DNA from 2 places in the Polymorphobacter sp. PAMC 29334 genome. Region 1 is predicted to be linked to the other one. Evidence: riboswitches for the same ligand, from Rfam matches in the RefSeq annotation. Region 1 holds a riboswitch; the other holds the start of a gene.

What was found. Region 1 has a riboswitch for cobalamin ahead of KZX46_RS12980 (DUF1852 domain-containing protein). Riboswitches for the same ligand answer to the same signal wherever they lie in the genome.
Region 2: it holds a riboswitch for cobalamin, as region 1 does, so the genes downstream of both, KZX46_RS05965 (TonB-dependent siderophore receptor) here and KZX46_RS12980 (DUF1852 domain-containing protein) in region 1, are expected to answer to the same signal.

What each region holds. Positions count from the first base shown of each region.
Region 1 is NZ_CP080243.1:1,914,832-1,922,989, reverse strand. Features, by position in the region: gene pgmB (beta-phosphoglucomutase) at 1-124, shown strand, start outside; gene KZX46_RS12995 (TonB-dependent receptor domain-containing protein) at 162-2,480, shown strand; gene KZX46_RS12990 (sugar MFS transporter) at 2,551-3,786, shown strand; gene KZX46_RS12985 (carbon-nitrogen hydrolase family protein) at 3,838-4,875, shown strand; cobalamin riboswitch at 5,111-5,344, shown strand; gene KZX46_RS12980 (DUF1852 domain-containing protein) at 5,467-6,450, shown strand; gene KZX46_RS12975 (methionine synthase) at 6,476-7,504, shown strand; gene KZX46_RS12970 (hypothetical protein) at 7,680-7,844, shown strand; gene KZX46_RS12965 (transglutaminase family protein) at 7,939-8,158, shown strand, end outside.
Region 2 is NZ_CP080243.1:444,851-453,008, reverse strand. Features, by position in the region: one part of gene prfB (peptide chain release factor 2) at 1-47, opposite strand, end outside; gene KZX46_RS05980 (hypothetical protein) at 75-830, opposite strand; gene KZX46_RS05975 (penicillin-binding protein 1A) at 973-3,387, opposite strand; gene cobU (bifunctional adenosylcobinamide kinase/adenosylcobinamide-phosphate guanylyltransferase) at 3,441-3,956, opposite strand; cobalamin riboswitch at 3,987-4,188, shown strand; gene KZX46_RS05965 (TonB-dependent siderophore receptor) at 4,340-6,247, shown strand; gene cobO (cob(I)yrinic acid a,c-diamide adenosyltransferase) at 6,338-6,949, shown strand; gene KZX46_RS05955 (ABC transporter substrate-binding protein) at 6,955-7,743, shown strand; gene KZX46_RS05950 (iron ABC transporter permease) at 7,740-8,158, shown strand, end outside.

The DNA of each region.
Region 1 (8,158 bases):
CGCGATCCGCGCCGCTGGAATGGTCGCGGTTGGCATCGACGCAGAGGGCGCACTGAGCGGAGCCGCGGTCATCCTGCCGGACATCGCGCGCCTCGACGTGGCGACGATCGGGTCGCTGCTTTGAGTTCGACAAAACTAAAATAAACTTGGGAGAGATCAAGATGTTACTCAGAAACCGGCTGAAAATCACCGCAGCGGCAGTCCTCGTCGCGACGCAGGCACAGGCGCAGGTCGCGCCGGATGCACCGGCGCAGATTGCGCCGGGGGCGACACCCGATACGCCTGCGCCGAGCGTCGATGAACAACCCGACATCGTCGTCACCGGGCGGGCGGCCGGTAGCGGCATTCGCAAGCTCGAGGCTGGCTACTCGATAACGTCGTTGTCGGCCGACGACCTCCTGATTCAGAATCCCAAGAGCGCTGGCGACGCCTTGAAATCGATTCCCGGCATCTTTGTCGAGAGCTCGGGCGGAGTCGGCACGGCCAACGTTTTCGTCCGCGGTATTCCGAGCACCGGCGATGCGCCGTTCGTTACCTTCCAATTCAACGGCGTTCCGGTTTACGGCGCGTCGAGCCCGTCGTTCATGGACCAGAGCGCGCTCGTTCGGTTCGACGAGACGGTGGCGACGGTCGAAGCGGTCAATGGCGGCCCGGCCTCGCTGTTCTCCGACGGCCAACCGGGTCTGACGGCCAACCTTCTGCTCCGCGAGGGCCACGAGGAAACCGAGGGTTCGGTCAAGGTGTCATCGACCGAGTATGGCGCGCGTCGCGTCGACGGCGTCTTGAGCGGCAAGATCGCCGACGATCTTTTTTATGTCGTCGGCGGCTATGTCTCTTCCGGAGATTCGGTCCGTACCGCCGGCTTCGACACCGAGAAGGGTGGCCAGGTATCGGTCAACATCACGAAAAAGTTCGACACCGGTAAATTCAACGTTTTCGCGCGCTACACCGATGACCACGGCGAGTGGTTTCTGCCTTTCGCGGCCGACGTCCCGGGTTTGAACCTCGGCACCTATAACCAGCTCAATAACAACACGCGTTACCAGACGATCATCGTCCCGGGGAGCGCCGGAAGTGGCGCGACGCAGCGGTTCGACTTCGGCTCCGGGCGCGGTTGGAAGGGAGTGATCGCGGGCGGCAATCTGACGAACGACTTCGGCTCGGGCATCACCTTCGCCGATCATTTCGGCTATACCAAGGGGACCCTGCAAACGGCCGGTCTCGTCCCTGCGGGTGCCGGGGCAATCACGGTGGCGACCGCGCTGGCGTCGCCGGGCAATCTCCTGACGCCGGGTCAGACGACGGTGCAGACGCTCCACACCGGCCAAACGCTCGCGTCCACCGACTATGTCCAGCAGTTCGGCGGCTGGGTGGTGCTCAAGGACTTGAGCTATATCAGCAACGAGGCGACGCTGACCTATGCCACCGGCGGCAACCGGCTGACCGTCGGCTATTACTTCAGCCACTTCAGTTCGAACGACGCGTGGAGCCTCGGCAACAACACATGGCAACAGGTTGGCGGCTCGGTCGACACGGTCAACCTTAACAACGGTCCGATCAGTTCGTTTGCGATCGCCGACTTCGGCTCCGCCGACGAAAACGCGATCTACCTTGCTGATTCCTACAACATCACCGACGCGCTGCGGGTCGACGCCGGCGTTCGCTACCAGAGCGAAAAGATCAACTTTCACATCGAGGGCAACGGCCAGCCGTCGACGCTCAACGAGGAGCGTCATTCGGTGCCGTGGACGGTCGGCGTCAATTACCGGATTCTGTCGACGCTCGACGTCTATGGGCGCGTCTCGCAGGGCTATCATATCCCCAGCTTCGACGATGTCCGCTCGCAGCTCGGCAACACCAGCGCGCCAACCGACCAGAACTGGAGTATACGCTCCTATGAGATCGGTACGAAGTACCGTGATCACGCCTTCGACGTGTCCCTGAGCGGGTTCTACGACAAGGTGGTCGGCGCGGTGTACAACGATGTCGGCGTCCCAGCCGTCGTCGCCGGCTCGAAGACCTACGGCCTCGAGGTTGACGCGCGCTGGACAAGTTCGTTCGGCCTCAGCATCGCGACAAACGATGTCCTCGAGGATGCCAAGACCGACGACCCCCTGCAGCCCGGCATCAACGGCAAGCGCGCCGAGCGCATCCCGTCGTATCAGGCGCGGATCACGCCTGCATATGAATTCAAGCTGCCGGGACTTCGGACGACTATCTACGGCACGTATGAAGCGGTCGGTAAGCGCTACAGCGACCTCGCCAACATCCAGCCGTTGCCAGCCTATGCGACGTTCAGCGCGGGAATTCTTGCGACACGCGGGCCGGTCACCATTCAGGTTGCAGCCGACAACCTAACCAACTCGCACGGCCTGACCGAGGGCAACCCGCGCTTCCTTGCCGGGCCGGGCACGGCCCTGCCCGTCGTGCGGCCGATCTTCGGACGCTCGTTCCGCTTCACCGGCGGGTTTAAGTTCTAAGAATACTGTTACTCCGCTGTGGGTTGCGGCCGGACTCGGCTGCGACCCACCGCTTATCGAGGCACCGGCTATGCAACGATCACGGCTGATCGCCGCCCTCGTCGTGACCTATTTCACTTATGGCATGGTCCTCAACACGGTTGGGACGGTGATCCTCCAGTCGGCTGCGACGCTCGGCGTGACGAAGGCGCAGGCGGGCTGGTTCGACGGCTTCAAGGACATCACCATCGCCGTCGTCTCGTTCCTGCTGGCGAGCTATCTGCCGCGGATCGGGTTGAAGCGCGCGATGATGGCGGGGCTCGCCGTCACTGGTTTGGCCTGCGTGCTGATGCCCCTCGTGCCGGGTTATCTCACGATCTGCCTCCATTACGCTGTGATCGGCTTCGCCTTCGCGTGCGTGAAGATCGGGCTTTACGCGATGATCGGGCTGGCGACGTCGACCAGCCGCCAGCACGCCAGCCTGACTGCAATCATCGAAGGCGCGTTCATGCTGGGGGTGCTGTCGATCGCGGTACTGTTCAGCCACTTCATCGGCGGCGGACGGCTGGCGAGCAATCGCGACTGGCTCGACGCCTATTGGCCGCTCGCCGCCTTGTGCGTCGTGGCTTTTGTTCTGCTCGCCTCGGTCGTGATCGACGAGAGCGCCGATCAACCGGAACCCGGAACGGCTTCGATCGCCGCCATGCTCGCGCTGGTGCGACTGCCGCTCGTGCTAATTTTTATCGCCTGCGCCTTCACCTATGTGTTCATCGAGCAGGGGATCGGCACCTGGCTGCCGACGTTCAACAACGAGGTCCTGGGCCTTTCGCAGGCGACCAGCGTCATTGCGGGCAGCGTCTATGCTGCGTCGATTGCAGCCGGGCGCCTCGTCAGCGGGGTTCTGCTGCGCCGCGTCAACTGGTACCCGATCCTGATCATCTGCCTTGTGGTGGTGGCGGGTGCGGTATTGGCAATCGGTGCATTGAGCAGCGTCAGCGCAGCGACAACGCCGATCACCGATTGGACGAAAGCGCCGCTCGCCGCATATCTTTTCCTCGTGGTCGGCTTCTGCCTCGCGCCGGTTTACCCGACGATCGTCTCGGTCCTGCTGTCCGCCAGCCCAAAATCGCGGCATACCGAGTTGCTGGGCTTGGTGGTGATGTTTTCGGCGTTGGGTGGAACCGCAGGCTCGCGGCTCACCGCCATATTATTCGCGAGCACCAGCGGCGCCATCGCCTTTTCGCTCATGGCGATCCCGGCCGGATTGTTATTGGCTGGCCTCACGCTTCTACGACGACAGTGGGTCCGCGCGCGCGTGCCGGAATGATCCCGACAAGCGCGGAACGGTCGTCCGGGTCGAGCCCCCTGCCCGGCGTCGATGGCACCGCCGCCAGTTTGCGCCAGGCCACCCTGCCAGAGCGGCGCTCGTACCATTTTGGGAAGAAGCGCCACGATGCCAATGATCTCGATCTCGATCATTCAGAGTCCTCCGGTGTTTCTCAATCTTCCAGCCAGTATCGTGTGCGCTGAACGGCTGATCCGGGAGGCGGCAGGCAATGGGGCCGACGTCATCGTTTTTCCGGAAGCATGGCTCCCCGGCTATCCAGTCTGGCTCGATGACGCCCCCGGGTCGGCGCTTTTTGGCCACAAGCCCGCCGAGGCACTATTTCGCGTCCTGTTGCACAATTGTCCCGAGCTCGAGGGACGTGAAATCGCGCGTCTGGCCGCCCTCTCCGCTGAACTTTCGGTCGAGATCGTGATGGGCATTCAAGAGCGGCGCGGCTCGAGCATATTCAACACCGTCGTGCGCCTGACCCCGGGGAGGCGCGACATCCACCGCAAGATGATGCCGACCCACAACGAGCGGCTGATCTGGGCCGCAGCGGACGGCAGCACCCTCGGACCCTGGCCGGGAAAATATGGTCCTGTCGGCGCCCTCATCTGCTGGGAGCACTGGATGCCGCTCGCTCGCGCAGCGCGGCACCAACATGGTCAAGTTCTTCACTTCGCGCTCTGGCCTGCCGTCACCGAGCTTCACCTCCTCGCCAGCCGGCACTATGCCTTCGAAGGCCAGTGCTTCGTCGCTGCTGCCGGCACCGTCCTTACTCGATCGCAGGTGTTTGATGGCTTCGACAGCCTCGAAACCGATGAGCCCGCCGCTCGCGCTATGCTCGAAGCAATCCCAGCCGAGCGCGAGCTGCTCAAATCGGGCGGAAGCGCGATCGTTGGTCCCGACGCGACGATCATTGCTGCCGCCGGACAACACGACACGCTGACCCTTAATGCCGTCATCGGTACCGATATCGTCGCTGAGGGTCGGCTTTATCTCGACACCGTCGGCCACTATTCGCGTCCTGATATATTCGAGCTCCAGATCGACATGCGAGAGCGGCCGGGACTACGGACGCTTATCTGAACGCCACCAAGACGCGGCGATCGCAGAACTTTGCCGCATTCTTCGACCCACAACTTGCCATGCCGACGTGATTGTCCGCTTTCGGAAGCTGCCAGGCGTTCACGTTCCAAACGACATCGAGACGACGAGGTCCAGGCCCGTCAACCTGGATCAACGACATGGTGAACCACATGTACGTCTCATAACGACATAAAGATATCTTTATATGCCTGTTGACACGGTATGGCCATTGGGTGTGTAACCGACGTGTCGAGGTTCCCCGTTTCCGACTCAGAGATGAGCCGGGCGACGGGGCTAAGACGGGAAGCCGGTGGCGCTCGTAGAGCGGAATCCGGCGCTGCCCCCGCAACTGTAAGCGGCGAGTGGCGGTTCCATTTCGTGTCACTGGCACCCGCAAGGGTGCTGGGAAGGCCGGGACCGTCGCATTGACCCGTAAGTCAGTAGACCTGCCTCCGACGCGATACGTTCCTCGGACGGGGGTTCCTCCGGTGGATCGCGCTTGACTCATGGGCTGGGGCTTCGGCGCCGGCTTGCCGGTCCTGTGCGCTCTTCCTTCGGCCCTCTCGCCCGGCAAAAGCAGGTGACCGGTCGATGCCTACAGTCTTTGCCTTTTCGATAAATCGCATCGCGTTCGACGAGAATTACCGTCCCGCCGACAATACGCGCATCACGACCAACTTCGCCAATCTGGCAAGGGGCGTGAGCCGGCGGGAAAATTTGCGCAATACCCTGCGCATGATCGACAATCGCTTCAATTCACTCGCGCACTGGGACAATCCGAGGGGCGATCGTTACACGGTCGAGCTCGAGATTGTCTCGGTCGAGTTGCGTATCGATGCCGAAGGACGTGACGATGTCTTCCCGCTAATCGAAATCCTTCAGACGAAGATCGTTGATCGAAAGACGGAGGAGCGGATCGACGGCATCGTCGGCAATAACTTTTCATCCTATGTGCGCGATTATGACTTCAATGTTCTACTGTCGGAGCACCAGAAGACGCATCCCGGATCTGGCGATCCGCAAGGTTTCGGCGACCTGCATGGCAATTTGTTCAAGCATTTTTTGAATTCGAGCGACTATCGGGAATGTTTCTGCAAGCCGCCAGTCATCTGCCTGAGCGTGTCGAGCAGCAAGACCTATCACCGGACCACGAACAAGCACCCCATACTGGGTTTCGAATATCGTAACGACGAATTTTCCGCCACCGACGCATATTTCGCCAAGATGGGGATGAAAGTTCGCTATTTCATGCCCCCGAACAGCGTCGCGCCGTTCGCCTTTTACCATCTCGGCGATTTGATCGGTGACTATACCAATCTCGAGCTGGTCAGCACTGTTAGCGTGATGGAGACTTTCCAGAAAATCTATCGGCCTGAAATCTACAACGCCAACTCAGCAGCCGCTGAGCGCTATCAACCAAGTCTGAAGTACCAGGACTTTTCACTGACCCGCATCGTCTACGATCGCGAGGAACGCAGCAGACTGGCTGTCGAGCAGGGCAAGTTCACCGAGGAACGCCTGATCAAGCCCTATCAAACCGCACTCGAGCAATGGTCCGCAAGTCTCGCGCTCTGATTCATCAAGACATAAGGCCGCTACCATGAACACATTGCTACCTACTTCGACTGCCGGCAGCTTGCCCAAGCCCGTCTGGCTTGCGCAACCCGGGACGCTTTGGTCGCCGTGGAAATTAGAAGGCGAGGATCTGGTCGATGGCAAACAAGACGCTTTGCGTCTGTCATTGGACGATCAACGGCAGGCCGGCATCGATATCGTCAGTGACGGCGAACAGACACGTCAGCATTTCGTCACGACGTTTATCGAGCATCTCAGCGGTGTCGATTTCGAGACGCAGAAGACCGTCAGGATCCGCGATCGCTACGACGCCAGCGTGCCGACGGTCGTCGGCGCTGTCGAACGCCAAAATCCGGTCTTTATCGAAGATGCTAAATTTCTGCGCCGGCAGACCAAGCAGCCAATCAAATGGGCATTGCCCGGGCCAATGACGATGATCGATACGCTCTACGACGACCATTATAAGAACCGCGAGAAGCTGGCTTGGGAGTTCGCCAAGATCCTCAATCAAGAAGCCAGGGAACTCGAGGCCGCTGGCGTGGATATCATCCAGTTCGACGAACCGGCATTCAACGTCTTCTTCGACGAAGTGAATGACTGGGGCGTTGCGACCCTGGAAAGGGCGGCCGAGGGGCTCAAGTGCGAGACGGCCGTTCACATCTGCTACGGCTACGGGATCAAGGCCAACACCGACTGGAAGAAGACTTTAGGATCCGAGTGGCGGCAATATGAGAAGGCTTTTCCCAAGCTGAAGGAATCCAGCATCGATATCATCTCGCTGGAATGCCAGAATTCGCACGTTCCGATGGACCTGATCGAACTCATTCGCGGCAAGAAGGTGATGGTCGGCGCTATCGATGTAGCGACCGACACCATCGAAACGCCTGAGCAAGTGGCCGATACGCTGCGCAGGGCCCTACAGTTTGTTGATGCCGACAAGCTCTATCCATCGACGAACTGCGGCATGGCGCCGTTGTCTCGCCGCGTAGCGCGAGGCAAATTGGCCGCTTTGAGCGCAGGCGCGAGCATCGTTCGGAGAGAGCTCACGGCCTAGCGTCCAAGCCCAATCAGTAGCCTGATGCCGACGCAGAGTATTGTTTCGGGGAGTCTCCGGTTTGTTGGAGGGCTTGGCTGTTGCGGGAGCGTTGTGCTGGTTATCGGATGCGGCCTGGGCGACGATCGTTACGTCAAGGCGCACCGTCGTTCCGGCGGCGCAAAGGGCCCAAGCCGTGGCCATTAAGGTCTTCGACAGCGGTCGGACGATGAAGATCCACGCCCTCGCTGATCTACTTGGCGAGCCGCGGACCGACATCGCTTGCCGAATGGCGGCAGGCGAGCGGATGAAGTTCGATGACGCGAAAGTCGAACGGTCGATAGGCGTCAATTATTCTTGACGATCGCATCGAATCGCTGGGAGATTGACGCCGGTTCGTGGCAAGCGTGTCCGCAGCAGCGCGGTGCGATTCGCGCATATCTGACGAGGCCTCGATGCTGATCCGCGCCGGCTACGAACTTATCCTCGGGGTCAATGTCCCGACGGCAATGACGGCAATGCTCAAGGTTCATCCGTCGCGCGCCGCCGACCTGCGGACGCCGCAGGCGGTTGTGACCAGCCCGGCGCTGCCGACGCGCGACTATATCGACCAGTTCGGCAACATCTGCACGCGGATGGTGCTCCCGCCGGGCGACACCGTGCTGAGTTGCGACG
Region 2 (8,158 bases), 1.5 Mb from region 1:
AGCGCCTGCTGAATTTTAACGACATGGGCTTCGCCCTCGGCACGCATGGGTACATCTCCGGATTAGCCGCGGACTTAGGGATGGACGGGCGCCGTGTCCATTACCGGGGCCTCGGGCGGTCGGCTTGCGCGCACGCGGCCGAGGCCCGGCAGGATCCACGGCGTCGAAGCGCAAATCGCATTCGTCGCGCTCGGAACTGCCGAAGTAACCGTGCCGTCGGCGAGCCTGGCGATCAACTGCGCCTTGAGTTCGGGATAGGTCGGAGCGGCGTCTCCGATGATCGGCGGCGCAAGCGTCGAATGACGCAGACACGTGTAAAGGTCGACGAACCAGACGTGCGCGGGTTTCGCCGCTCCCGGCTTTGCCAATCCAGCGGAGACCTGCACCGCCTGTCGATCGTCTGTCAGCTGCATCGACGCCGGGTAGGCGACGGGGTCGTCGGGAACGATGATGAACTCGACCGTCCGGTGAAACTGGCCTTGGTCGATTGCGGCTTCGAAGGAGCTGACCGCTGCTGACCCAGCGTGGAAGGTCTCGATCCGCCGCCCCGCTTGCGCCAACTCGTTTTCGTTGGCTTGAACCAGCGCAGCACGGTCGCGAGCAAAGGCCACCTTGTCGTTCAGTCCCAAGTCCGCGCGCAGGCGGAGAAACCCGGCGCGTGCGCTCAACTTGGCCTCGGGATGAATCTCGACCTTGACAAGGGAAGCGGCGGCGGTGGCCCAGTCCCCCTCGCGGACGGCAAGGTCGGCGCGGAGGATGTGCGCCAGATACGCCGGATAATTTGCTACCGGACACTGGACAGCACCATCGAGAGCCGTCTTTGCACCCATAAAGTCGTTCTTCGCGGCCAGGGCGGTCGCAGTATCAACCTGCAGAGTGATCGAGGCGGGCGCGCATGCGGTAGCCGCGGATGGCGTCGCAAGATCCAGCAATAATAGCAGACCGGTCAGCATCACCCGTTCTCCCGCGCCGTTAGTATATTCCGCCCGCCTTGCGCAAGAAATCGGAGTCCGAGCGGACCACGATGCGGCCTTTTTCGGCGACAGGATCGCGCGCCAGGCTCCCGGTGCGGCGGGGTTCGCTCTCCGGTTTGAACGCTTCCCAGATGATCGACGCCTTGATGTCGGTATCGTCGGGGGTGCCGCCGTAGACTCGCTTGCCCGAGCGGCGCTCGACCTTGACCATGCGGATGCCGGGGGCGACCTGGAACGGGATCTTTGGCATGTCCTTCAACGCGACGTCGGCGAATTCGTGGAACACCGGCACCGCGATCGTCGATCCCTGCGCGCCGCCGCCGAGCGGGCGCGGCTTGTCGTAGCCGAGGTACAGCCCGCCGACGAGGTCGGGGGTGCCGCCGACGAACCAGACGTTGGTCGGGCCGTTGGTCGTGCCGGTCTTGCCCGCCATCGGGCGTTCGAAGTCGCGCAGACGTACCGCCGTGCCGCGGGTGACGACGCCTTCCATCAGATGGACGATCTGGTAGGCGGTGCGCGCGTCGATCGCCTGTTTCGGGACGCCGCCGGGGCGCGGCATCGGCTCGCCGGCATAGTCTGGCGTGTTGCAGCCGTCGCACTGGCGCTCGTCGGCGCGCCAGATCACCTTGCCATCGCGGTCCTGGACGAAGTCGATCAGTGTCGGCGACATCTTGCGCCCGGCGTTGAATAGCTGTGAGTAGGCGTTGACCATGCGCCCGACCGTCGTGTCGCCCGCGCCGAGCGCGATCGCGAGCACCGCCGGATAGTCGCCGACGCCCAACGCCTTGGCCTGCGCGACGACCTTGTCCATGCCGGTGTTGTACGCGACACGCACCGTCATTAGGTTGCGCGACTGCTCAAGCCCCCAGCGCAACGTCTGCGCCCCGGCATAGCCGCCGCCGAAGTTCTTGAAGCACTTGGTCCCGAGCGACTTGGTCTGAAACACGCAATACGGCGCGTCGACGACGATCGACGACGGGGTGAAGCCGTTGTCCATCGCGGTCGCATAGACGATCGGCTTGAAGGTCGACCCCGGCTGGCGCAGCGCCTGCGTCGCACGGTTGAAGCTCGAGGCGCGCGCGTCGAAGCCGCCGACCATCGCCAGCACCCGCCCGGTGTGCGGGTCCTCGGCGACGAACCCGCCCGAGATCGCCGGGATTTGACGCAGTGCGTAACTGCGCCCCGACTTCGCCACGGGGACGACATCGCCGGTCTTGAGCAGCCGCGCGGCGGGGATGTTGTTGAGCGTGCTCGTCGCGCTCGACGCGAGCAGCGTGCCGGTCGAGCCGTCGGTAAAGCCGATGCGGAAGTCCTCGCCCTCGCGGCCGAGCACGACTGCCGGGTACCAATCGGCGTAGCCGACGCCGAGATGCACCGACTGCAAGCGCTCGGGCCAGCCGTCGCCCGTGTCGATGTGCGCCGGGGCGCCGTGCCAGCCCTTGCCGCGGTCGTAGCGGACGAGGCCGTCGCGCAACGCCTTCTCCGCCGCCGCCTGCAGCTTCGGGTCGAGCGAGGTGCGGATCCAGAGGCCGCCGCCGTAGACGCTGTTGCGCCCGTCGCCGGGCTTCTCGCCGAACTTGGCGATCAGCGTCCGCCGCACGTCCTCAAGGAAATAATCGCCGGTATCGAGCTTCGGTGGGGCGCGGTTCGCCACCGCGTCGATCGGCTCGGCGGTCGCTGCGGCTGCCTCGGCCTTGGTGATATAGCCATTCGCCGCCATCTGGTTGAGCACATACGCCCGCCGCGCGAGCGCGCGTTCGACATGGACGGTCGGCGAATAGGTCGACGGCGCCTTGGGCAGGATCGCAAGATACGCGTCCTGCGCGAGGTCGAGATCGGCGACCGACTTGCCGAAATACGACTGCGCTGCCGCCTCGACGCCGTAGCTGTTCCGCCCGAGGAATATCTGGTTGAGGTAGAGTTCGAGGATCTGCTGCTTGGTGAACGCCGCCTCGATCCGCCGTGCGAGCACCGCCTCCTTCAGCTTGCGGACGTAGCTGACCTCGCCGTTGAGCAGCAGGTTCTTCGCCACCTGCTGGGTGATCGTCGAGGCGCCCTTGGGCCGGCCCGACGAGCCGAGGTTGGTCCATGCGGCGCGGGCGATGCCGAGGAAGTCGATTCCGCCGTGGTGGAAGAAGTCCTTGTCCTCGGCCGAGATATACGCCTGGACCAGCCGCGGCGGCAGTTCGTCGTAGCTCAGGTACAGGCGACGCTCGCGGCTGAAGCTCGTTAGGATCGTGCCGTCGTTGCCGCGCACGGTCGACGGCAGCGGCGCGGCGTATTCGGCGAGTTTCGACGCATCGGGCAGCCCGGTCGTCACCCACGCATACAGTCCGACCGCGGCAGCCGCGCCGAGCAGGACGAGCACGCCGAGAATGATTGCGGCGGTGCGGAGACGGCGGGCGGTGGTCACGGGGCGGGGTATAGCATGGCCGCGCGCGGGTGAAAGCGTGGTCTGTCGCGCCGCTATTTCAGTCGCATCGCGATCCCGGCGACGACCAGCCGGACATCGTCGACAGCGGCGGCGACTTGCTGGTTCAGTCGCCCGGCGACGTCGCGGAACTGCCGTGCAAGCGCGTTGTCGGGGACGATTCCCCAGCCGACTTCGTTGGTGACGAGGACGATGATCCCTGCGGAGGACGCGATTGCCGCGACAAGCTCAGCGCCTGCCGCGTCGGCGTCGACCCCGGCAAGCATGGTGTTGCTTGCCCACAAGGTCAGGCAATCGACCAGAAGCGTGCGACCGGCACTCGCCTCGCGGACGATTGCCTCGGGGAGGTCGAGCGGGCTTTCGACCGTGCGCCAGCGGGCATCGCGGTCGCTGCGATGGCGGGCGATGCGGTCGCGCATCTCGTCGTCGAACGCCTGCGCGGTGGCGATGAAGACGAGCTCGCCGCCGGAGGATTCGGCCGCGCGTTGTGCCAGCCGGCTCTTGCCCGAACGCGCGCCGCCGATGAACAAGGTCGATCGTGTCTCGGTCAAACTTGCTTGCCCCCGCCGCCGCGCGCCGATAAGGCGTCGATCGTGACAGGTTCCCAGAGATGGGATGAAAAGGGAACCCGGAAGCAGACAGTCGGTCTGTAATCCGGGGCTGTGCCCGCAACTGTAACCGGCGAGCCTTCGCCCAAGTGCCACTGGAGTTTACGCTCCGGGAAGGCGGGATGAAGGTGCTGACCCGGGAGCCAGGAGACCTGCCTGTCGCGGTCGTACCTTCGCGTGGACGGGGTGTTCCAAGCGATCGAGGTGAAATCCTCGCGTGTCGACGTCGTCGGGGTCGTGCGCGCGGGAAAGCTCCCGTGTCTTCGCGAATGCTGATGCGTGCCACCGGTGCATGCGGCCCCTTGTTGTCGATCAAGGGGATACCAATGCGCTCATTTCATATTCTACTCGCCTCCACCGGCCTCGTCCTGACCGCCGCCGCCCGCGCCGACGATGCGCCCGATACGATCGTCGTCACCGCCGACCGCACGCCCGAGCCGCTGTCGCGGGTCGGCCAGTCGATCACCGTCATCGACGCCGCCGAGATCGCCCGCCGCCAGGACAACACGGTCGTCGATCTGCTCCGCACCGTTCCGGGGGTCAGCTTTGCCCGCAACGGCGGCATCGGCACCGCGACGTCGGTGTTCATCCGCGGCGCTGAAAGCGACCAGACCGTCGCGCTGATCGACGGCATCAAGCTCAACGACCCGTCGGCTCCCGGCGGCGGCTTTAACTTCGGCAACCTTCTCGTCGGCAACATCGCCCGCGTCGAAATCCTGCGTGGCCCGAGTTCGGTGCTGTGGGGCAGCCAGGCGATCGGCGGCGTCGTCAATTTGATCACCGTCCCGCCGACCGACGATCTCCACATCAACGCGCGCGGCGAATACGGCTACCGCAACACCGGGCAGGGCGTCGCCAACGTCTCGGACAAGTTCGGTCCGCTGTCGGCGAGCTTCGGCGGCGGCTATTTCCGCACCGACGGCATTTCGGCGTTCGACGAGCGCAAGGGCGGCAAGGAGAAGGATGGCTATCGCAACTACGGCGCGAACGCCAACTTGAACCTTGCACTGAACGACAACGTGTCGGTCGACCTTCGCGGCTGGTATTCGGATAGCCGCGTTGGGTTCGATGGCTTTCCGCCGCCGAATTTCAGCCTGGGCGACACCACCGACTATGGCACGACGCGCGAGATCGTCGGCTATACCGGGATCAACGCCGCGCTGTTCGACGGGCGGCTCCACAACCGGCTCGGCTTCGCGATCACCGACACCCGCCGTCACAATTATGACGGGACGGCCGCCAACGCCGAGACCTTCGCCGGTAATGGGCGCAACGAGCGCTTCGAATACCAGGGCGTCGCCAACATCGTCACCGGCGTCGATGCGACCTTCGGGGCCGAGCGCGAACGTTCGCACTTCACGACGTCGAGCTTCGGCGGACCGGTGACGATCGGGACGCAGACGTTGACCAGCGGCTACGGCCAGGTCGTCGTGACGCCCATCACCGGCCTTACCGCAACCGGCGGCGCGCGCTACGATAGCCACAGCCGCTTCGGCGGGACGACGACGCTCGCAGGCAGCGGCGTCTACACCCCGAACGACGGCGGCACGACCTTCCGCGCGAGCTATAGCGAGGGGTTCAAGGTGCCGTCGCTCTACCAGTTGCAGAGTGAATACGGGAACCAGCTGCTCCGCCCCGAACGCTCGCGCGGCTGGGACGCCGGGGTCACCCAGCGCGGCCTTGAAGGACGGATCGAGGCGAGCGCGACCTACTTCAGCCGCACCAGCAAGGACCTGATCAACTTCATCTCGTGCAACACGCCGCTGACCGGGATCTGCGTCAACCGCCCGTTCGGGACGTACGACAATGTCGCGCGGGCGGTGAGCAAGGGCGTCGAGCTGACATTGTTGGTCCGACCGATCGATGCGCTGACGCTCCAGGCGAACTACACCTCGCTCGACGCCGAGAACCGCTCGCCCGGCGACGTCAACTTCGGCAAGCAGTTGCTCCGGCGGCCGAGCCAGACCGTCAATGCGCTGCTTGACTATCATTGGAGCTTCGGGCTCGACACCGGCGCGACGGTCACCCACGTCGGACGCAGCTTCGACAATGCGTCGAATACCCGGCGGCTGCAGGGTTATGTCGTCGCCGACCTCCGCGCGGCGTATCCGCTGACGAAGCAGATCGCGGTCACCGCGCGCGTCGAGAACCTGTTCGACGAGAAGTATGAGACGACCTACGGTTATGGGACGACCGGGCGCGCGGCGTACGGCGGTATCCGGCTGAGCTACTAAAGCGATGACCGGACTCGCCGATCATGCCCTGAGTGCAGGTCGGCGGGTCCGGTGGCGTGACGTTGCAATTACCTTGCAGGAGAAGCCGTCGTGACCGAGACGCCCGAGGATCATGCCCGCCACAATGCGCGGATGGCGCGGGTCCAGGCGGCCCGCGCGCGGATGCAGGAGCGGCGGACGCTCGAACGCGGCCTGCTCATCGTCCACACCGGCAACGGCAAGGGCAAGTCGTCGTCGGCATTCGGCATGGCGATCCGCAGCCTCGGCTGGGGGATGAAGGTCGGCATCGTCCAATACGTGAAGGGCGGCTGGGAGACCGGCGAAAAGACCTTTTTCCACGCCTATCCCGACCTGCTGACCTTCGAAGTGATGGGCGAGGGCTTCACCTGGGACACGCAGGACCGCGCCCGCGACATCGCCGCCGCGCGCGCGGCGTGGGAGCGGTCGAAGGAATTGATCCTCGACCCGTCGTACGAGTTCGTCATCCTCGACGAGCTCAATATCGTCCTGCGCCACGACACGCTGCCGATCGCCGAGATCGTCGATTTCTTGCGCGACCGCCCGCTGACCAAGCATATCTGCATCACCGGGCGAAATGCGAAGCCCGAGCTGATCGAGCTCGCCGACCTCGTCACCGAGTTCGAGGAGGTCAAACACCCGTTCAAGGCAGGCTTCAAGGCGCAAAAGGGCGTCGAATATTGATCGGCGTGCTCGCCCTCGCGCTCGCCGCAGCAGCGCCCGGACCCCGGATCGTCTCGCTCAACCCGTGCGTCGACGCGGTGCTGATGCAGGTCGCCGATCCGGCGCAGATCGCCGGGATCAGCCATTATTCGCAGGACCCCGAGGCGACCTCGATTTCGCTCGACCTCGCCCGCCGCTTCAAGGCGACGTCGGGGACCGCCGAGGAGGTCGTCGCGCTCGCGCCCGACCTCGTCATCACCGGGTCGCACGTCGCCCCGTCGACGATCAATGCGCTGCGGCGGATGCACGTGCGGATGCTCAAACTGCCGGTGCCCGAGACGATTGCTGAGAGCGACGCACAGATCCGCACCATCGCCGCCGCGATCGGCCATGACGCGGCGGGCGCGGCGCTGGTCGCGCGGATCGACGCCGCCGTCGCGGCTGCCGTGCCGCCCCCTGGGCCGCCGGTCGACGCGCTGATCTGGCAGGGCGGCGGGCTGGTTCCGGGGTCCGGAACGCTCGCCGACGAACTGCTCCGGCGGACCGGGTTCCGCAACCTCAGCGCGAGCTACGGCCTGAAGAAATGGGACGTGCTTCCGGTCGAATATCTCGTCGACCGGCCCCCCGCGGTGCTGCTGTCGGTGACCAAGTCGCGCGGCCAGCCCGACCGGATGCTGTCGCACCCGGCGGTCGCGGCGCTGGCGAGCCATATCGCGGTGCGCCCGTACCCGTTCCGCCTGCTGCAATGCGCCGGGCCGACGATCATCACCGCGGTCGCGCAGCTGGCGGCGATCCGCGCCTCGGTGGCGCGATGAGCGTCGCGCGTTTCTCGCTGCTGCTCGTGCTGGCGATCATCGCAGCGGCGGCGCTGTCGCTGATCGCAGGCAAGGTGTGGGTGCCGTTCGACGCGTGGCGCGCGACCGATCCGCGCTGGCTGATCATCGCCGAGTTGCGGCTGCCGCGCACCGTCCTCGCAATCATCATCGGTGCCGCGCTCGGCCTGTCGGGCGCGGCGATGCAGGGCTACCTCCGCAACCCGCTTGCCGATCCCGGGCTGTTCGGCGTGTCGGCGGGGGCGGCGCTCGGTGCGGTGCTGTCGCTGTATTTCGGCTTTGCGGTGTCGGCGCTCGTCCTGCCGGCGTTCGCACTCGCCGGCGCGGCAGGAACGATGCTGATCCTTGCGCTCCTCGCCGGTCGCTCGGGCAGCCTGATCGTCTTCGCGCTCGCGGG